DNA from 2 places in the Rhodococcus sp. 27YEA15 genome. Region 2 is predicted to be linked to the other one. Evidence: riboswitches for the same ligand, from Rfam matches in the RefSeq annotation. Region 2 holds a riboswitch; the other holds the start of a gene.
What was found. Region 2 has a riboswitch for cyclic di-AMP ahead of ABH922_RS12450 (C40 family peptidase). Riboswitches for the same ligand answer to the same signal wherever they lie in the genome.

Region 1: another riboswitch for cyclic di-AMP. It lies ahead of ABH922_RS02650 (transglycosylase family protein); the one in region 2 lies ahead of ABH922_RS12450 (C40 family peptidase).

What each region holds. Positions count from the first base shown of each region.
Region 1 is NZ_JBMHHW010000001.1:567,728-577,625, reverse strand. It holds gene ABH922_RS02690 (DUF3027 domain-containing protein) at 1-282, opposite strand, end outside; gene ABH922_RS02685 (glutaminyl-peptide cyclotransferase) at 372-1,205, shown strand; gene ABH922_RS02680 (MFS transporter) at 1,271-3,055, shown strand; gene ABH922_RS02675 (DUF2771 domain-containing protein) at 3,058-3,543, shown strand; gene ABH922_RS02670 (cold-shock protein) at 3,632-4,045, opposite strand; gene ABH922_RS02665 (hypothetical protein) at 4,259-4,486, shown strand; gene ABH922_RS02660 (YccF domain-containing protein) at 4,518-4,907, shown strand; gene ABH922_RS02655 (putative Ig domain-containing protein) at 4,979-6,394, opposite strand; cyclic di-AMP (ydaO/yuaA leader) riboswitch at 6,784-6,996, shown strand; gene ABH922_RS02650 (transglycosylase family protein) at 7,005-7,568, shown strand; gene ABH922_RS02645 (hypothetical protein) at 7,673-7,861, opposite strand; gene ABH922_RS02640 (helicase-associated domain-containing protein) at 7,922-9,898, shown strand, end outside.
Region 2 is NZ_JBMHHW010000001.1:2,689,881-2,699,778, forward strand. It holds gene ABH922_RS12415 (SRPBCC family protein) at 1-14, opposite strand, end outside; gene ABH922_RS12420 (polyketide cyclase / dehydrase and lipid transport) at 109-480, opposite strand; gene ABH922_RS12425 (AMP-dependent synthetase/ligase) at 655-2,466, shown strand; gene ABH922_RS12430 (glycosyltransferase family 4 protein) at 2,540-3,667, opposite strand; gene ABH922_RS12435 (hypothetical protein) at 3,715-3,990, opposite strand; gene ABH922_RS12440 (hypothetical protein) at 3,983-5,068, opposite strand; gene ABH922_RS12445 (NlpC/P60 family protein) at 5,159-6,211, opposite strand; gene ABH922_RS12450 (C40 family peptidase) at 6,540-7,121, opposite strand; cyclic di-AMP (ydaO/yuaA leader) riboswitch at 7,137-7,314, opposite strand; gene ABH922_RS12455 (DEDD exonuclease domain-containing protein) at 7,875-9,569, shown strand; gene ABH922_RS12460 (Lrp/AsnC family transcriptional regulator) at 9,632-9,898, shown strand, end outside.

The DNA of each region.
Region 1 (9,898 bases), 2.1 Mb from region 2:
AATACGCTGATCCCACGGCAGCCACTGCGGCGCGACCAACGCGTCCGGGCCGGGCAGGAGCGCAAGTTCGCTCACGGTTGCGCGTTCGTCGTCGGGACCGGCCGCGACCACCACTGCCCACTGCCACCCGCGGTACCCCGCAATGTCGGCGGCAAATCGATGGGTGGCGGCGAAATCGTCTTCCGATGTCACTCCCAGGTAGTCACCCACACGACCCTCGCGCAGTTCGACGACGGCCGCACGGGCCAGATCGACCGCATCGGCCAGGACGGGGCGCGGCACTGCACGCTCTGGAGAAGTAGCAACACTCACTCCCCCAGTTTGCCGCACCTACGCAACACGTCAATGCACCGGGCTGCAATGCTGGGCGGATGACTCGCTTTCGCGCCGGATCCGTCTTCGCCGTCGTAGCCGCAAGTCTCACTTCTTGCCTCCTTTCCGGCTGCACCACCGAATCCTCGAACCCCCCGGACGCCCTCGGTACCGACGCCCTGACCGTTCAGATCGTCCAGGCGTTCCCGCACGATCCCGACGCATTCACCCAGGGCCTGGAAATCGACGGTGATCGTTTGTACGAGAGCACCGGGCGCGTCGGTCAGTCGTGGGTCCGCTCGAACACCATCACCGACCCGGATGCTCCCACTTCCGGCCCCGAAGTCGCCCGCGCCGACCTCGAGGCACCACTGTTCGGCGAGGGCATCACCGTTCACGACGACATTTTGTGGCAACTGACCTGGAAGAACGGGGTCGCCATCGCCCGCGACAAGAATTCACTGACCGAACTACGCAGAGTCCGGCTCGACACCGAGGGCTGGGGAATCTGCTCCTTCGCCGATCGGTTGATCACCAGCGACGGCTCGGCCGTCCTGACCGTCCGCGATCCGAAGACGTTCGATCCGCTCAGCACCGTGTCCGTCGCCCGCAACGGCGTCGCCGTGGACAATCTGAACGAACTGGAGTGCGCTGAAGACGGCAAGGTCTTGGCCAACGTCTGGACGACGGACACCATCGTCGAAATCGATCCGGCCGACGGCACCATTACCGCCACGATCGACGCGTCACCGCTTCGCAACGAACTCGACACGACGGGATCCACGCGGCCCCTCGACGTTCTGAACGGGATCGCGCAGATACCGGGAACCGACCGGTTCCTGCTGACCGGCAAATACTGGCCACAAATGTTCGAAGTCCGATTTGTCGCATGAATCGGACTTCCGCCGGACTCGCCGGGGTGTACGTGGTAGCCACACCGACACTAGGACAGAATTGAATGGTGACCGGACCGCGTGAACCCTACGACCCAGATACTCGGCGCATTCCCGACGAGTCCGAGGGCCAATCGCTGCACCCCGGCTACGACAACTACCCACCGGCGTCCCGCCCTGCTGCTCGGCGTACGCCGTTGCCTCCGCTGCACCCGATTGCCGGGTCGGCCGACGAGGCACGCACCGACTCGTTGCGTGCGAGCACGACCGAAGCTTCCGAACCGGCCGCGTCCCCGAATTCCGACGGTTCCACGGTCACGACCAGTGACACCTCGAAGTTCGAGCCGACCAAGAGCGAGTCGACCAAGAGCGAGCCTGCCAAGAGCGATGCCCCCAAAGCGCCGCCGATGCCGAGGAAGCTCACCGTCACTCGCGTTGCCGCCATGCGCAGTCGTGAGCTGACCAACAAAGGAATCGCAACCTTTCAACGAGCCGCCAAGGCCGACGGTGCCGACAAGTCGGGTCTGACCGCACTGACCTACGCGGTGATGACCAACAACGCCGTCGACGCGACGCTCGCCGTCTCGCTGGCGAACACGTTGTTCTTCTCCGCGGCGACAGGGGAGGACAAAACGAAGGTAGCCCTCTACCTGCTGATCACCATCGCCCCGTTCGCGGTACTCGCACCGTTGATCGGACCCATGCTCGACCGTCTGCAACGCGGCCGACGAATCGCGTTGGCCGGATCGTTCGCTCTGCGAACCGTCCTCGCCCTGGTGCTGGTGTTCAACTTCGACAGCTGGATTCTCTATCCGGCGGCACTGGGCATGATGGTGCTCAGTAAATCGTTCTCCGTGCTCAAGAGCGCGGTGACGCCGCGAGTGCTACCACCGGAGATAGACCTGGTCAGGGTCAACTCACGGCTGACGGTGTTCGGACTGATCGGTGGAACCATCGTGGCAGGCGGCGTGGCCGGCGCCCTGGCTTTCGCATTCGGGTCCGTCGGAGCGTTGTGGTTCGCCGTGGTCGTCACGATGTTCGGCGTGTACCTGAGCATGCGAATTCCGTCGTGGGTAGAGGTGACCGAAGGCGAAGTACCTGCCACCATCACTTATCACCCGGACGGCGTCCCCGTCGGCGAACGCCCCGGTAAGAAGCCGGCGGGGAAATCGGCCAAGGTGCGCCAGCCACTCGGTCGCGCGGTCATCATCGGCCTGTGGGGCAACGGAACCATTCGAGTTCTCACCGGATTCCTGACGCTCTACATCGCCTTCGTCGCCAAATCGCGCACCGAACACGAGCCTCTCGTCCAGGCCGCGATGCTCGGTCTGGTGGGCGCCGCCGCCGGTCTGGGCAACTTCGCCGGCAATGCTGCGGGCGCCAGGTTGAAACTGGGAAAACCCGCGCTCATCGTTCTTCGATGCACGGCATCGGTGTGGGTCATCGCCGTCATTGCCGCGTTGACGGACAACCTCATGACCGCAGCTCTGGCAACGCTGATCGCCTCGGCGGCGAGCGCGCTGGCAAAGGTGTCGCTCGACGCGTCGTTGCAGCACGACCTCCCCGAAGAGTCGATTGCCTCCGGATTCGGCCGATCCGAGACGGTGCTCCAGTTGAGCTGGGTTCTCGGGGGCGCACTGGGGGTCCTGTTACCCACTCAATTCTGGATCGGGTTCACTGTGGTGTCCGTGTTCCTCACTGTCGGACTGCTACAAACGTTCCTGAGTTACCGCGGTAGCAGCCTGCTTCCGGGACTCGGCGGCAAACGGCCCGACCAGGCCGACCAAGAGGTGACCGAAGTGATTCGCACCGGAAATTCAGATCGACGACAAGGAAGTACCTCGCAGTGATCATGCGCTCGAGAACCAAGAAAATAGTGGCCGCCGTCAGCGTTCTGATGGTGGTGGCCCTACTTGCCTACGGGTCGGTGCTCGTCCTGATCGTCAAGGGCATCAACGACCGGCCCGAGAGCCTTCCGAAGATCACTGCGTATGCCCACGGCAAGACCATCGAGATCGAACCTGCGGGCTACTGCACCATCGACCTGTCGCAGTGCGCACAGGTCGGCGACATCAGCGAACTGGACGTTCCCGCGGGCTACCCCCTGCAACTATCGTTGTCGAACGACGTCTCTTCCGAGCGGTGGGCGCTGCTGGCCGTCTACGAGGACGCCGACGGCAATCAGACCGGCGAACCGCGCCTCTTCGAGGCGGACGAAGCCAAGGCCGTCACCGTCGAATCCTCGAAGGATCCCCTCAAGCAACTCGTCGGAGTGGAGATCCACCTGGCAGTCAGCAACAACCAAGGAGTTCTGATCTGGTCGGTGAAGACCGCCTGACCACTGACACGAACAACTGCGACAGAAGGCCCCGCCACACCGGTTTCGGTGTGGCGGGGCCTTCTGTCGTTACGAACCGTGTTGAGCGTCAGCTGTCGAGTTCACGTGCAACCGCACGCACTACTTCAGAGATCCGCTGCGCGGTCTTGCGGTCCGGGTACTTGCCGTTTCGCAGATCGGGCTGCACCTTTGCCTCGAGCAGCGTGATCATGTCCTCGACCATGCCGTGCAACTCGTCCGGAGTGTGCTTACGCGCAACCGATTCACGACGCTGCGGCGCCGCGCCACGCAAAGTGGGTGCAGGTTCGAGAACCTTCAGGCTCAGTGCCTGCGGGCCGCGACGGCCTGCAGCCATCCCGAATTCCACCCGCTGACCTGCCTTGAGTCCCTCGACGCCGTCGGGAAGTGCGGACGCCCGGACGTAGACGTCCTCGCCCTCCTCCTGCGACAGAAAGCCGAAGCCCTTTTCGAGGTCGTACCATTTCACCTTGCCGGTCGGCACCGCGTTCACCCGCTCATCACTCGACTGGGGCATCCGCCCCAATACAGTCGGGAGGCTCGAACAAGAGCCTCATGGTCGTGCTCGCATTGCTTCGCGTGAAGAATGCAAAAGAACGCGCCCCACTATCGTTCGGCGGGACGCGCAGTCTGCGAACACTCTACCTGTGACGAACCTCCGTCGGCACGCAGGTTTCCAGGCACTACCCTGGAGCGCGTGGAAACTCGAATCGAACCGCACACTTCCGGCACCGGAATCGGTATGTTCCGAACCGCGATGGCACTCTTCATCGTGGGCCTGTTGGGAATCGTCGCCATCTTCGCCGTCCACATATTCAGTGACACCCCTCCCGGCCTGGTGCTCTACCTGATCGCACTGGCGTGTCCGGTCGGGTTCTTTCTCGCGTTGGTCTACACCTTGAGGTCCGGTCGGCGCGCACGGTGACCGGTCGTATCCCACTGAAAGGTCGCTGCCCGTGAGACTGATTCTGAACGTGATCTGGTTGGTTTTGGGCGGCCTCTGGCTGGCGTTGGGCTACTTCCTCGCCGGGATCGTCTTCTGCGTGCTGATCGTCACCATCCCGTTCGGGATCGCTGCGTTCCGCATCGGCGTGTACGCGCTGTGGCCGTTCGGCAAGACTGTGATCGACAAGCCGACATCCGGTGTCGGCTCTCTCCTCGGTAACGTTCTCTGGCTGCTTCTCGCCGGCATCTGGCTGGCGATCGGCCATGTCGTGTCCGCGTTCGCGATGGCGATCACCATCATCGGAATTCCTCTCGCGGTGGCAAACCTCAAGATGATTCCGGTGTCACTGATGCCTCTCGGCAAGCAGATCGTCGACGTCGACCACGTCGGATACCCCTGAGCGGTTCGGCCCACATCTGGCGAACCCGACCACGGCAGGTGCCGTGGTCGGGTTCCAGATGTCATGTTCGATCAGCGGCCGAGGCTACCCAATCCGGGGAGCTTGTCGAGCGAACCGGTTCCGGGGTTGCCGGGGTTACCCGGGTCGACCGGTCCGACCGGAGCTTCGGACACGACGACGGTCACGCTCGTCGTACGCGACAGCACGCTCGTCGCGGTGACCTCGACGGTGTAGGAACCGGCAACGGTCGGGGTGCCCGAGATCGTGCCGTCGTTCGCGAGGGTCAGGCCGGCGGGCAGATCACCCGAGGCGACCTTGAAGGTCGCAGCGCGCGCACCGTTGACGGCGAGCTTCTGCGAGTACGCCTTACCGGTCTGAGCTGCGGGCAACTCCGCAGTCTTCAGGGTGGGGTACGCCGCAACCACGGTCACCTTGCCGGCATTGGTGGTTGCCGCGATCGCACCGGTGGAGGAATCGATAGCCAGGTTCTTCACTCGATCGAATTCGGGAACCTTCGTATCCGCCAGTAGCGCGGTGCCGCGGTTCGACAGGTCGACGGTCCAGAGCTGTCCCTGCTTGACGTCGGCAACGTAGGCAACGCCTGCGGCGGTGTCCACGGCAACACCGTTGGCGGTGGTGTCGGCCGAGAAGGTGATCTTCTCGAGCACCTTGTCGTTGTTCGGGGTCGCGTCGATGACCCAGACGTTCGCGGTGCGGGTGTCGGTCATGTACACGTAACCGGTGTTGTCGTCGACAGCCAGCTCGACCGGGTAGATGTCGCTACCGCGCACGAAGGCCTTGGGGGTGGAACCAGCGCGCACGTCGATCTGCCACAGCGTGCGGCCGTAGTTCTCCTCCATGAAGTTGGTGTCTGCCACGTAGAGGAAACCGCGCTTGTTGTCGAACCCGAGCTTGGTCGGGGTCGCGAACTTGTCGATGAGGATGTTCGTCACGGCATCGCCTGCTGCGGCGTCGAGTACGCGGATGTAACCGGACTTGTAGTCCGAGAAGTACGCGCGGTGCGTCACGGGATCGACCGCGATGTCGCTGATCTGAGGACGAGTGCCGTCCGGATTCTTCTCGCTGAGCGTCACGGTCTTGATGACGTCACCGGACTTCGTGTCGACGACGGAGATCGCACCGCCGTACGACGAGGACACGTATGCGCGGCTCAGCACGGAGTCGACGGCGACGGCGGACTGGTAGGCGACAACTCCCTTGACGGCGGGGAGCTGTGAACCGGTGTTCGTGTCGACGACGGACAGCGACGTCTCGGTGGGGCCGTACTGCGTCGCATATGCCCGGTGCGTAACCGAGTCGACTGCGATGTCACCGGGCTGGGTCGCGGTGTAGCTTCCGACTACGCCGTGCGTCGCGGTGTCGGAGGGTGCAGCGACGGCGACGGACGAGCCGAAGGTCAGGCCGACGACAGCGGCGGCGAGAACGAGTGGCGCGGTGACCGCGCGCCGACGGTTGTGCAATTTCATGTGGGGATGCCTTACTGATTTCTGAATGTCGCCCGGTTTGGAAAACTAGGCGAGCCTATCCTTATTCAGACAATTGGTGTTGAGACGCGGAACACATAAAACTCCCGGCCGGCGACACCGCAGTTTCCGAAGCGGACGTACCAACCATGTCACGATGTGACTTTAATCACATTACGGATGGATAACGGAACGGACACGGCCCGGTACGCGTCGTGGAACCCGTCGCGACCTGGGGAGAGTCCCGAACTACCCATCAACGTGGTGCGGCGCCCCACGCCACGCCGCGTTATCAAATGGTGACACGACGGCCTCGAGCCGTTACCGTCGTTTTCGGCCGGGAAACTCCGGCCACCTCCGGCCCGCCGTGCCAAGCCTCGTCCCGCGGGTACCGGAACTTCCCACAGAGCATTCCAGGGACGAGGACGGGGGACCCAAAGTCCTCTGTGAGAACAGGAAAGTTCTCCAGTGGACACCGATTCGGAGCGCGACAATTCCGGATCTTGGGGTGAAGCCAGACCCTTTCCAGCCAGGAAAGGCGAGGCCGGGCGACCTCTCAGCCCGAACCCGACAGCTGACCTCGCAGGCGCGTGTGGAGAGGATTTCTACCCCAATGAGCGGACGTCATCGTAAGCCCACCACCACCGGCCGCACCGTCGCCAAGGTCGCCGTAGCCGGCGCCGTCATCGGTGTCGCCGGAATCGCAGCCACCGGTACTGCCAACGCTGCACCCGATTCCGACTGGGATCGTCTCGCGCAATGCGAGGCAGGTGGCAACTGGGCCATCAACACCGGCAACGGGTACCAGGGCGGACTGCAGTTCTCGCCGAGCACCTGGAACGCTCATGGCGGCGGACAATACGCAGCCAGCGCAAATCAGGCCACTCGTGAGCAGCAGATCGTCGTTGCCGAGCGCGTTCTCGCCAACCAAGGCTGGGGCGCATGGCCCTCCTGCTCGTCGAGCCTCGGCTTGAACAGTGCAGCAACTCAGCGCAGCGCTCCGGCGACAAGCGCACCGAAGCCGCAGACCGCTCCGACGGTGCAGGTCGCCCAGACCATCAGCAACCCCGTTGTCGACGCGATCGATCAGGCGCTGGCATTCGCGAAGGCCAACGGCATCGAACTCGATTCACAGAGCCTGGGCCTCGTGGACACCGCGAAGGCTCTGCTCAAGTAACACCAGCACACCCCTTGCGTGCGTTCCGCTCGAACGTAGAGATCGCAGAAGTAAGGCCCGTACCGAATTTTCGGTACGGGCCTTACTTCGTCGAGTGGTGCCGGTCAGCGGTTGATCACCGTATGCGGATGTGCGTAGGGAAGTGACTCCACCGGCAACGGAAAGGTGGTGTCTTCGCCGAACGGCGAGAGACCACCGGCACGAGTCGATGACAATTCGGTCACTGCGTGATCTCCGTCTGCAGTTTCCGGCCATCCTGGATCTACATAGTGCTTCTTCGAATTGTTAGCCACGAGGCTATTTTGACAGCACCCCGTCACGCAGTACAGACCAGGTCTCTAATCTGATACTTGATGACCGACACACGCGAGAACACGACGGACAATTCCGTGGCCGAATCCTTGACCGGATGGCTCTCGGCGCGCTCCGACGCCGAGTTGACCGAGCTGATGCGCTTACGTCCCGATCTGGCCGTGCCACCGCCGAGCACGATGGTCGTACTCGGCGGCCGCGCCCAGCAACGAGCGTCGGTTTCTCGTGCCGCCGACGAGCTCGACACGCTCGACTTCGGAATGCTCGAGTTGCTGGCCGTCAGCGGCGCAGACGAGAGACCGGTCTCGCGTGCGGATTTCGACGCCGCCCTCGCGGCGCGGGCTCGAACCGGCAAGGGCAAGGTCACCAAGAAAGCCGTCGACGCGTCGCTGGCAAAGATGCGGCGGTCCGCGCTGATCTGGGGTACCGACCCGATCGGCGTGTCTGCAGCGGCGATCGGAACCATCCCGTGGCGCGTCGGACGGGCCTTGGAACCGGCGGAACTGATGACCGAGTCCGAAATCGCCGCAGCCCTCGCCGCTCTCGATCAACGCGAACGAGACCTGCTCGAGACGCTGGCGAATTCGAGTCCGATCGGCCGAACCCGGGATGCCGCTGCGGGTACGCCCTCCGACCGGCCGGTGCAGCGGTTGTTGGCGGCCGGACTGTTGCGCTGGCTGGACGAGCAGACCGTGGAACTTCCGGCAACGGTTCGCCAGGTGATCCGCGGGGAACCGGTCTTCGATCCCACCACGCTCACGGCACCGACGATCGGCGGCGACAAACTCACTCCGGCGGACGTGAATTCGGCGGCAGCAGGTGAGGCCTTGGAAGTCGTGCGGGACTGCGAGAAGGTGATCGCGGTGCTCGGCTCCGCACCGGCGCCGGCGTTGCGTGCCGGCGGACTCGGCGTTCGCGAACTGCGACGCGTGTCGAAATCCGCCGAGCTCGACGAAGCACGGGTGAGTTTGGTGGTCGAACTTCTTTCGGCGGCCGGTCTCATCGCTGCGGGCACACCTGATCCCGCACCCACCTCGGACACCGCGGACGACTACTGGACTCCGACGGTGGCGGCGGACGGCTGGCTGACCGCGTCGACCGCGAGGCGGTGGGAGACTTTGGCGTCGGCATGGCTCGACGTGCCACGGGTGCCGTGGATGATCGGACTTCGCGACGCCGCAGACAAGCCGATCGCGGCGCTCTCGGAAGAAGGCAGGGCTCCGGCCGCCCCGCGTGATCGGCGCGCGATCCTCGAGTTGTCCGCCGAGCTCGACAGCGGCCGGACAGCGACCCCGGCCGAGGTGAGTCGGCTCCTGGCGTGGCGTCGACCTCGGCTCAGTGGTCGCTTGCGCACGTTCGCGATCGAACGAACGACCGACGAGGCCGCCGCGCTCGGGCTGATGGCTCGGGGCGCCCTCAGTTCAGCCGGCCGCGCACTGTTGCACGGTGGCGACGCCGAAGCCGAAATGCATTCGGCTCTACCGCAACCCGTCGACTACATCCTCGTCCAGGCGGACCTGACGCTGGTAGCTCCGGGGCCGCTCGTGCCGGAACTCCTCGAGCAGGTGTCGTTGGTCGCGGACATCGAATCCGCCGGTGCGGCATCGATGTACCGGATCAGCGAGGACAGTGTGCGCCGCGCGCTCGACGCCGGACTCACCGCCACCGAGTTGCACACCATGTTCACCACGAAATCCAAGACGCCGGTCCCCCAGTCGCTGACGTATCTGGTCGACGACGTCGCCCGGCGACACGGCCGGTTGCGTGCCGGTGTTGCAGCGTCGTTCATCCGGTGCGAGGACGTGTCGCTGTTGTCGGAAGTTCTGGCGTCGGCGGTGGCCGAGACATTGGCATTGCGGGCGTTGGCACCGACCGTCGCGGTGTCGCAGGCGCCGTTGCGTGAAGTCCTGGCCGAGCTACGCGCTGCCGGGTTCGCGCCGGCCGGTGAGGATTCGTCCGGAACCTTGGTGGACCTGCGCCCTCGCGGCGCCCGGGTTCCGAACCGCCGTTCGCGACCG
Region 2 (9,898 bases):
GTCTTCTCGGCCATCCGACTACGTGTCCTTCCCTCGTGAACTTCCGGTTCCCATCACACACGATCGACACGGCAATACACAATGTCGACACTGCTGTTGCGGCGACGTTCAGGCCGGCGCGACGCCGGCTTCGCGTCCGGCTTCGAGTTCCCGCTTGAGTTCGAAGGACATCGCCTTACCCCCGACCCGACGTCGACGGTTCGCCGCCACCAGATCGAGATTCGATCCGGCGGGCGGCTCGGCGTGCAGGAAGTAATGCGCGACAGTCCCGTCCATGACCGGCTCGAGCCACACCTCCATGGTGCCGTCCAACGCGCCGCCCACTCCCCAGCGAATGCCGGCCTCCCCGCGGTTCTCACGAACGTCGAGTCGGAGATCGGGCCACCACCGCCGCCATTTGAGGGGCGGGGCCAACAGTTCGGCCACCCGCTCGGGCGACGCCGCGATGAATGTCTGGTCTGCGACCTGAATACTGCTCACGTCGATAGCTTCACATACTCGGCGTCGGCGGCGGCGATCGGTTGCCGGTCAGTGGCGGAGCTATCGAATTCTCGATCGGACTGTAAGCCCGGCCACACCGAGGCCTCGGTTCCGGCTACAGTGAGTGCAGTCAAAACCTACTCGCCAGTATTTCGCAGTGTCGGGAGGTATTCAGTGCCTGAGTACAGCGCACCCAAGACGTTCACCATTTCCGAAGACGAGTCGGCAGTCGACTCCGTCTTCGCCCACGCGAGAACGAAGCCCGCTGCTGTCGTCTACACCCGTCGGGTCGGATCCGGGTGGCTCGACGTCACCGCCGGCGAATTCGCAGCAAGCGTTACCTCGGTAGCGAAGGGGCTGATAGCCATCGGTGTCCAACAGGGTGATCGTGTGGCCCTGATGTCGGCCACTCGATACGAGTGGCCGCTCGTCGACTACGCCATCTGGGCGGCAGGCGGCGTCACCGTCCCGATCTACGAGACGTCGGCGGCCGAGCAGGTTCGCTGGATACTCGAGGACTCCGACGCCGCAATTCTGATCGTCGAGAACGACAAACATGCCGCAACGGTCAAGGACGTCGCCGACGCCGCCCCGTCGCTGCGCACCGTCTACCAGATCGATGCGTCGCCGGGCGGGCACGGTGTGATCGACGAATTGACCGCACTGGGCACGGACGTTCCCGACGAGGAGGTACAGGCCAGGGTCGCGGCCCTGAAGGCCTCCGATCCGGCTACGTTGATCTACACCTCGGGAACCACCGGCCGCCCCAAGGGCTGCCAGTTGACTCACTCGAACCTCATCGCCGAATCGAAGGGCATCCTCGAGTCGAACCTCGGCACACTGCTGGCCAGCCCGGGCGTGCGCTCCCTGATGTTCTTGCCCATGGCCCACGTGCTGGCCCGAGCAGTGAGCGTCGCGTCGTTCGACGCCGGTGCCGTGCTCGGTCACACCAGCGACATCCCGAACCTGGTTCCCACGTTCGCGGAGTTCAAGCCGGACTTCATCCTGTCCGTGCCACGCGTGTTCGAGAAGGTGTACAACAGTGCGCAGGCCAAGGCGCACGGCGACGGCAAGGGCAAGATCTTCGACGCCGCCGCCGACGCCGCCGTGGCATGGAGCCAGGCCCAGGACACCGGCGGCGCCGGCCTCCTGCTCAAGGCCAAGCACGCCCTCTTCGACAAGCTCGTCTACTCGAAATTGCGAGCAGCGCTCGGCGGCCAGTGCCAACTCGCGATCTCCGGTGGCGCTCCACTCGGTCCTCGCCTCGGTCATTTCTTCCGCGGCATCGGCATCACCATTTACGAGGGCTACGGGCTCACCGAGACATCGGCTGCCTTCGCCGTCAACACCATCGGCGCCCAGAAGATCGGAACCGTCGGAAAGCCGTTGGCAGGTAACTCCGTTCGGATCGCCGACGACGGTGAAATCCTGCTGTCCGGTCCGGTCGTCTTCGCCGAGTACTGGCGTAACGAGAAGGCCAGCGCCGAATCCATTCGGTCCGGGTGGTTTCACACCGGTGACCTCGGCTCGGTCGACAGCGAGGGCTACATCTCGATCACCGGTCGCAAGAAGGAAATCATCGTCACCGCAGGCGGAAAGAACGTCTCACCCGCACAGCTCGAGGATTCACTGCGCGCGCACCCGTTGATCAGTCAGGCCATCGTGGTCGGTGATCAGAAACCGTTCATCGGCGCACTGATCACCATCGACGCCGACGCGTTACCGGCATGGAACGAGCGCCACGGCAAGCCTTCCGGAACCACCGCGGCCGATCTGGTCACCGACGGAGACTTGGTGGGCGACATCCAGGACGCCATCGACAAGGCGAACACACTGGTCTCGCATGCGGAGTCGATCAAGAAGTTCAGAATTCTTCCGGTCGACTTCACCGAGGAGACAGGCGAACTCACGCCGACGCTCAAGCTCAAGCGCAACGTCGTGCACACCAGTTTCGCGGGGGACATCGAGAAGATCTACGCCAACTAGGCAGCTACCCCGAACAGAGCAGGCCCGGTACCGAATTCGGTACCGGGCCTGGTTGTCGATCGAGGCACCCACCTCAGCCGAGCAGAACCTGCAGCTTCGCCGCCAGGGTATCCCACTTCCAGTCGGCTCCGACCCACTCCCGACCTGCCGCACCCATCGCGGCAGCACGATCACGATCGGAGAGAATCTCGATGACGGACGCGGCAACGTCGGTAACCGACGTTCCGTCGACCACGAGGCCGGTCTTGTTCTGCTGCACGGTTTCCGGAGCGCCTCCGCTACGTCCGGCGATCACCGGGACACCGGTGGCCGACGCCTCCAGATACACGATTCCGAGTCCTTCGACATCGAGTCCGCCACCGCGAGTACGGCACGGCATGGCGAAGACGTCGGCGATGGTGTGATGGCTCGCCAGTTCCGCGGCCGGCACGGTTCCGGTGAACACCACGTGATCGGACATGCCGGTCTTGACCACCAACTCCTTCAGGCGGTCCTCGAACGGCCCGCCCCCGACGATCACGAGAACGGCACCGTCGATACTGTCGCGGATCTTCGGAAGAGCCTTGATCAACATGTCCTGGCCCTTGCGTGGCACCAGCCGGGAAAGACACAGGATCGTGGGCCGCTCCCCCAGGCCGTATCGGCGCCGCAGTTCCTCGCGGGCAGCGGAATCCGGATGGAACACATCGGTGTCGACGCCCGACGGTAGATGCTCGAGCGCGGCCTGCGCACCGAAGGCAGCCGCGAATCGGCCTCGGGTGTACTTGCTGACGAAAGTGACGGTGTCGGTGTGGTCGCCGATGAACCGTAAGGACTGCCGCGCCCCGGGAATCATCGACCACCCCACTTCGTGCCCGTGCGTGCTCGCTATCACGCGACTCGCGCCGGCACGCCGGACAGCGGGCGCCATCACTGCCAAGGGCGCAGCTGCACCGAACCACACCGACTCACAGTCGCGTTTTTTCACCAGCTTCGCCGCCTTACGTGCGACGAGCGGCGTCGGAAGCATCAACGTCGTCGGATGCCGAACGATTTCGAACGGCTGGGCCGCGTCGAACTTCTTGTGCGAGTCGCCACGCCAGCGAGGCGCGTAGACGACGAGTTTGTCGGCCGGTAAATGCTTCGCGAACGTGTGGAGGTAGGACTGGATACCGCCCGGCCTGGGCGGGAAGTCATTGGTAACCAAGAGGGTCCGACGCATCCGTCCACCGTAGGGCACGGGCGAGATGCACCCGAGGGAAGGTCGGTTCAACCCAGATGGCTGTTCATCCAGTCGATCCACCCCAGCCTGACGTCGTCGATACCCACCCCGAGTACCGCGCGCGTGCGACGGTCGACTTCCGCGTCGGTAGAGGGGCCGGTGGCCAGCGCCCGGTACAGATCCGCCAGGCGCGCCTGGCCGAATCGGTCTGCAACGGACGCGTTGATCGACCACGCCGCCTCGTACGCGAGTGAGCTGACCACCGGTACCCCGGAGAACTTCGAATCCGACGGGAAGGCAGTCGGCGGATCCGACTCACGCACGGTGGCCGCCAGGGTGGGCGCGATCTCGCTCGAGGCCCGACCCGAACCACGATTGCCGCCGTACTCGGCGAATCCTTCCAAGACCCACATCGGAGATCCGTCGCTCGTCTGCGAGCGGGCTGCCACGTGCACCAACTCGTGCCGCAGCACAGCTTTTCCGCGTCACCGACGTCAGTCGGGATGCGGCCGCGGGCGAGAACACCACCCGCTGCCCGCTGACCTCGCCGGACCCCGGCGTCACAGCGTCGGAGACCGACACCGCAGCTATCGACGCCCCGTCGTGATGCTGACCCACCAGCGCCGTGAACTCCTCGGCGGAGCCGGCCACCATCACCACCACGCGTTCCGACCACCACGGACCCCAGAGTTCGGTCGTGTTGGCGATTGCCTCGTCCAGGTCCGCTGCCAGTGCTTCGACGAAGTTCTTCTCGGCCGGGTGGCCGATCACCAGGGCGTGGCCCGTCGAGTTCCGCGCCGTCACCACGGTCCCGAACTCCCAGGGCCCGTGCCACGACTCACCGGGCGTACGGGCCGCGTCCAGGCCCACCGTCGCACCGTTCACCAGCAGAAGCCAGGTGTCGCCGCTGCGACTGAACACCATCGACACAGGTTTGCGCGTCGGGCTGGAATCGACATCGGCGAGGGCGTACCGCAGCAGTACCCGGGCGTGCCATATCTCCTCGTCTGCGGCGGGCGCCCCCGTGGCCGGCTCCTGTGTCAGAGCACCCGCCGGTACGTCGTAGCCCCAGTCCGAGAACTTCAGTTGTGCCAACGCCGTCATACGACGTGTCTCGGCCTCGAGCACACCCGGCACGGCTCCCGGATCGACCAGCGCCGCCATCGCGTCCTGGTCGTTCGACGTCTGCGCGACGGCGAGCGAGTTCAGAAAAGTCCGAACCTGTGCTTCGCGGTGCGCCTGCTCTGCGGCGGCGTCCGAGGACCGGTCGGAATTGGCCATCACGAAAGTCAGACCCAGTACCAGAGCTACGGCGACGCCGAGAGCGACCAGTGCCGGATACTCCCACCTACGCCTGCTGCCGGCGCCGACTCCGTCTGTGGTTTCGAGGTCCGCCGGCACGTCGCCGAGTCTAGGAGAGTCGGTGCCCGGTAGTTGCGGCGGACCGGCTCCCGGGCCCCGCGTCCGTCCTCCGCCGGTCCGGATCACTCGTCAGTAACGCCTGGCGGTGGAAAACTGCATGCCTTCCATCGACTGCACCTTGACCGGCACACCGAACGTGGAGGCGTGCAGGATGTTTCCGTCGCCGGCATAGATGCCGACGTGCGAGTTGTCGCTGTAGAAGGTCACGACGTCACCGGGCTGTAACTGGTCACGGGGAACCGGTATTCCACCCTGAGCCTGGGCTTGACTCGAACGCGGGAGCGTCTTGCCGATCTGCTGGTACGCCCAGACCACCAAACCCGAGCAGTCGAACTGATTCGGGCCGGTGGCGCCCCACACGTAGGGATCACCGATGCGTGTCAGTCCGGCCTGGAGCGCAGCGGCGCCGGAGCCCGGCGTCAAGTTAGCTAGAATTTTGCTGAGATCGGTGCCCGGCGGAAAGGACGAATCGTTCAGCTGCGAGCGTTCGGCGTCCGTCAAGTTCTCGAACGCGCGGGTGACATCGGCTATCTGCGTCTGCAATTCACTCTGCTTACGCTGGAGGTCGTCGCTGACGACCCTGGCCTGCTCCGCGGCGACCCTGGCCTCCTCCGCCGATCGCGCCGACGCCTCGGCGGCTGCCTGTGCATCGGCGGTGGCCCGCGTGAATTGTGCTACCTGCGTTGCGGCGTCATTCGAGATCACGTCCAGCGCCGACATCTGATCGAGTAGCTGCTGAGGCGAGTCACTGATCATCAGGGCGAACAGACGGTTGGTGCGGGCACCTTTGTAGTTGGCAGTCGCAATACGATTTACCGCCGGCGCGACGGCCGCCACCTGCTCGGACGCCTGAGCCAGTCTCGCGGAGTCCGCCCCGGCCCGGTCTTCTGCGTCCGCCAGAGCCGCCTGCCTGGCATCGAGATCGATCTGAGCGTTGTGTAACGCCTCGTTCGTCTGCTCCGAGGCGCGCGAGAGTTCCCCGAGCCGATCGAGCGCCTCCGTCGGAGTGGAAAATGTCGGGTCCGCCCCGGCGGGAATCGAGGGGAACACCACAAGTCCGAGAGCGAGGGCACCCACCCCCACCACGGCACGTAGACGACTGTTCTTCTTCGGTGAAACCACGGAATGCAACTCTCGGTCTCGGCGGAACGATGCCGACCACGAACAGGTCGACCCTCTGTTAGCTGGCTGTCAACTAACTACAGTACCTGTCTGCCCCAGGCAATGTCTCGATAAGATTACGGAAGGGCCACCATATCGTGTCTACTCGCGGGTAGGTGTCTCGGGGTGAGCTCGAGGACGGATGTTCGATCAATACGAAAGTGGGCCTCGAATCCATGATTCGAGGCCCACTTGGCACGAAGATCCGGAGCTCCCCCCGAGCTCCACCGCCATTGGCGGCAGATGGTGACGGCCGGTGTCACCGAACCGTTACCGCATGTACAACAGCTCAGAAGCGACGCGCGCCGTCGTACGGCATCGACGACACCGGCGCCAACTTCACCGGCTGTCCGGCGGTGGAGGCATGAATGACGTTTCCGTTTCCGGCGTAGATTCCCGAGTGCGATCCGCCGTAGAAGGAAATCACGTCACCGACCCGAAGGTCCGACTGCGCAACCGGAACACCGGCAGCAGCCTGGTCGTAACTGGTGCGCGGCAAGTTCAGACCGGCCTGCTTGTACGCCCACTGAACGAGCCCGGAGCAGTCGAATGCGTCGGGGCCGGCAGCGCCGTAGACGTACGGTGCGCCCAGCTTGGTCTGAGCGGCCTGCACGGCCCGCTCGCCGAGCGAGGACGTGATCGGTGCGACCGGCGCGGCCGGGCCGGCCGAGTTGACGCCGGGAATGTTGTCGGTGACACCCGGAATGAAGGGAATCTGCGACGCTGAAACGCCCGGGATGTCGAAAGTGCCCACACCGGGGATGGTGATGGGGTCTGCCGAGGCAGGTGCTGCCGTTGCCGCGAAGGCTCCGACTGCGAGCGCTCCGGCAACTGCCAGCTGCGCGGAACGCTTCAAATTCTGTGACGCCACGTTGAGGGGTGCTCCATTTCTTCCATTCATCCGCCGACCGAGTTAGCTGACGGGTTCGGGCTGGGAAGATCAGCCCTACCCGAGTGGTTCACGGCGATGGTGCGGCCGCGCCCCAAACGGGATTCACCCCAGTGGAAACTTGGGTTCCCGGTTCGAGTTCCTCACGGAGATCTCGATTAGGCGGTTCCTGACGATGCCGATCCTGTTTGGTCCGGCAAGACTTCGTTAGGTCTCAGGAAGGTTACGAAATCGTCGCGGCAATGTCGACTGCAGCCGCTCGCTCGGGCCGGATTTGGTGGAATTCGCCTCCGCCGCGCCCGAGTACGCCTCAACGGTCACAGCTCGATAACGGCAGGTTTGTTACCGGCTGGTCACATGCGGTCGACCCGACAACCTCCGGCGTACCCACAGTGTCGACAAAATAGGACATTCCACGCCTTGTTGCTGTTCAGCGAGATCCTTCCGACTGCTAATGACCTGCAGGTCCGAATCCGGAGTCGCGCACCGGATCCCCGCAAACCCGGCCGATGGCGGGCGCGGCAGAGTAGTTGAGTGGGCAACCAATGAACCCGGTTCCCGAATCCGATGTGATCCTCGTCTCTTCGACGATGATCGGCTCGGATTGTCGGTTTCACTCGCCGCAGTCGATTACGAAATCTGTCGGACCCACTCGTTAACGTGCGCGCTGTGAAACCAGCGTCGGCCGGCGACTACCCGTCACCCCATCCGTTCACGACCGGCGCCCTCGAGGCCGTGGGCCGGCAGTTGACATTCGACGAGTTGGACACCCCACTGAGCGAGACCACGTTCGTCGTCGTCGACCTCGAAACCACCGGGGGAAGCGCCGAGCAGGACTCGATCACCGAAATCGGTGCGGTCAAGATTCGAGGCGGCGTGGTCCTGGGTGAAATGGCCACCCTGGTCGATCCGGGGCGGCCGATCCCGCCCTACATCGTCGAGCTCACCGGCATCACCACCGCCATGTTGATCGGGGCGCCTCGGATGGAGCGGGTACTGCCAGCTTTCCTCGAGTTCGCCGACGGCGCGGTACTGGTGGCCCACAATGCCGGATTCGACATCGGATTCCTCAAGGCGGCAGCTGCACGCAGTGCCCGCCCGTGGCCGTCGTTCCGGGTGCTGTGCACCGTCAAACTCGCCCGGCGAGTCCTCACACGCGACGAGGCACCGTCGGTCAAACTTTCGGCCCTGGCCCAGCTCTTCCGGGTATCCACACAACCGACACACCGTGCTCTCGACGACGCACGGGCCACCGTGGACGTTCTGCACGGTCTCATCGACCGTGTGGGTAATCAGGGTGTGCACAGCTACAGCGAACTCGTCGACTACCTCCCCGACGTCTCCTCGCACCAGCGAGCAAAGAGATCTTTCGCCGCCGGCCTGCCTCGAACGCCCGGCGTCTACATCTTCCGAGGACCGTCGGACGAGGCGCTCTACATCGGCACGGCCGTCGATCTACGCCGACGCGTCCGCAACTACTTCACCGGCTCGGAAACCCGCGGCCGCATGAAGGAGATGGTCGCCCTGGCCACCCGGGTCGATCATGTCGAGTGCGCGCACGCGCTCGAGGCAGGCGTGCGTGAGCTTCGGCTACTCGTCGCCCACGCACCGCCGTACAACCGGCGATCGAAGTTCCCCAAACGCGGGTGGTGGATAACGCTCACCGACGAGGCATTTCCACGCCTGTCCGTCGTGCGGACGGCCTCGTCGACCTCCGTCGGCCCGTTCACCTCCCGCACCGATGCGGCGGAAGTCGCCGATACCGTCGCCCAGTTCACCGGTCTACGCACGTGCACCAAGCGGATCCCGCGCGGCTCCGTACACGGGCCCAGGTGCCCTTCTCGGGAGCTGGGGGCATGTCCGGCATTACGCGGTGGGGACGTCACCGAAACCGAGTACGAGCCGATCGTCGACGACGTCCGTGGTTTCTTTCACGGACGCCACGACGGGCCACTCCGGCGAATGCAGGATCGGATCACCGAACTGGCCGAGGCCGCGCTCTTCGAGACCGCCGCGCGGCTCCGCGACCGAACCGCGGCAGTAGGAACCTCGGTCCGGCGGACCCAACGACTCGCGGCACTGGCGTCCATCGACGAACTTGTCGCTGCCCGCCCCTCGGAGGACGGTGGTTGGGAACTGGCCGTCATCCGATCCGGGCGCCTGGCCTCCGCCGGGATCGCTCGCCGCGGGACACACCCGATGCCGGTGGTCGACGCCATCACGGCCGCAGCCGAAACCGTCTTCCCGGACGCCACCCCGTTTCGCGGGGCACCGCCCGAGGAACTCGGATTGACCGCCAGGTGGCTCGCATCCGACGGAGTTCGAATCGTGCAGACGACCTCCGGCTACGGCGAACCGTCCAACGGCGTCGGCCGCTGGGAGGACTGGTGTCGACTCGCCCGGGCCGGAAGCCGATCGGAACATCAGTGACAGGCGCCGCACTCTCCTACGCCTAAGCTCGTTTTCCAGATGCCCGGAAAACGAGGAGAGAAATGATCAACGCCATTGTCATGATCGATGCCGAATCCGCACGGATACCGGAGACCGCACAGGCCGTTGCCGACCTTCCCGGGGTCACCGAGGTCTACTCCTGCGCGGGCGACGTCGATCTGATCGCCATCGTCAAGGTCCGAGACCACGCTCAGATCGCCGACGTGGTCACCGGCGGAATCAACAAGGTGCCCGGCGTCGTCAAGACGGCTACGCACATCGCCTTCCAGTCGTTCTCCAGCGCAGACGTCGAAGCCGGATTCTCGCTC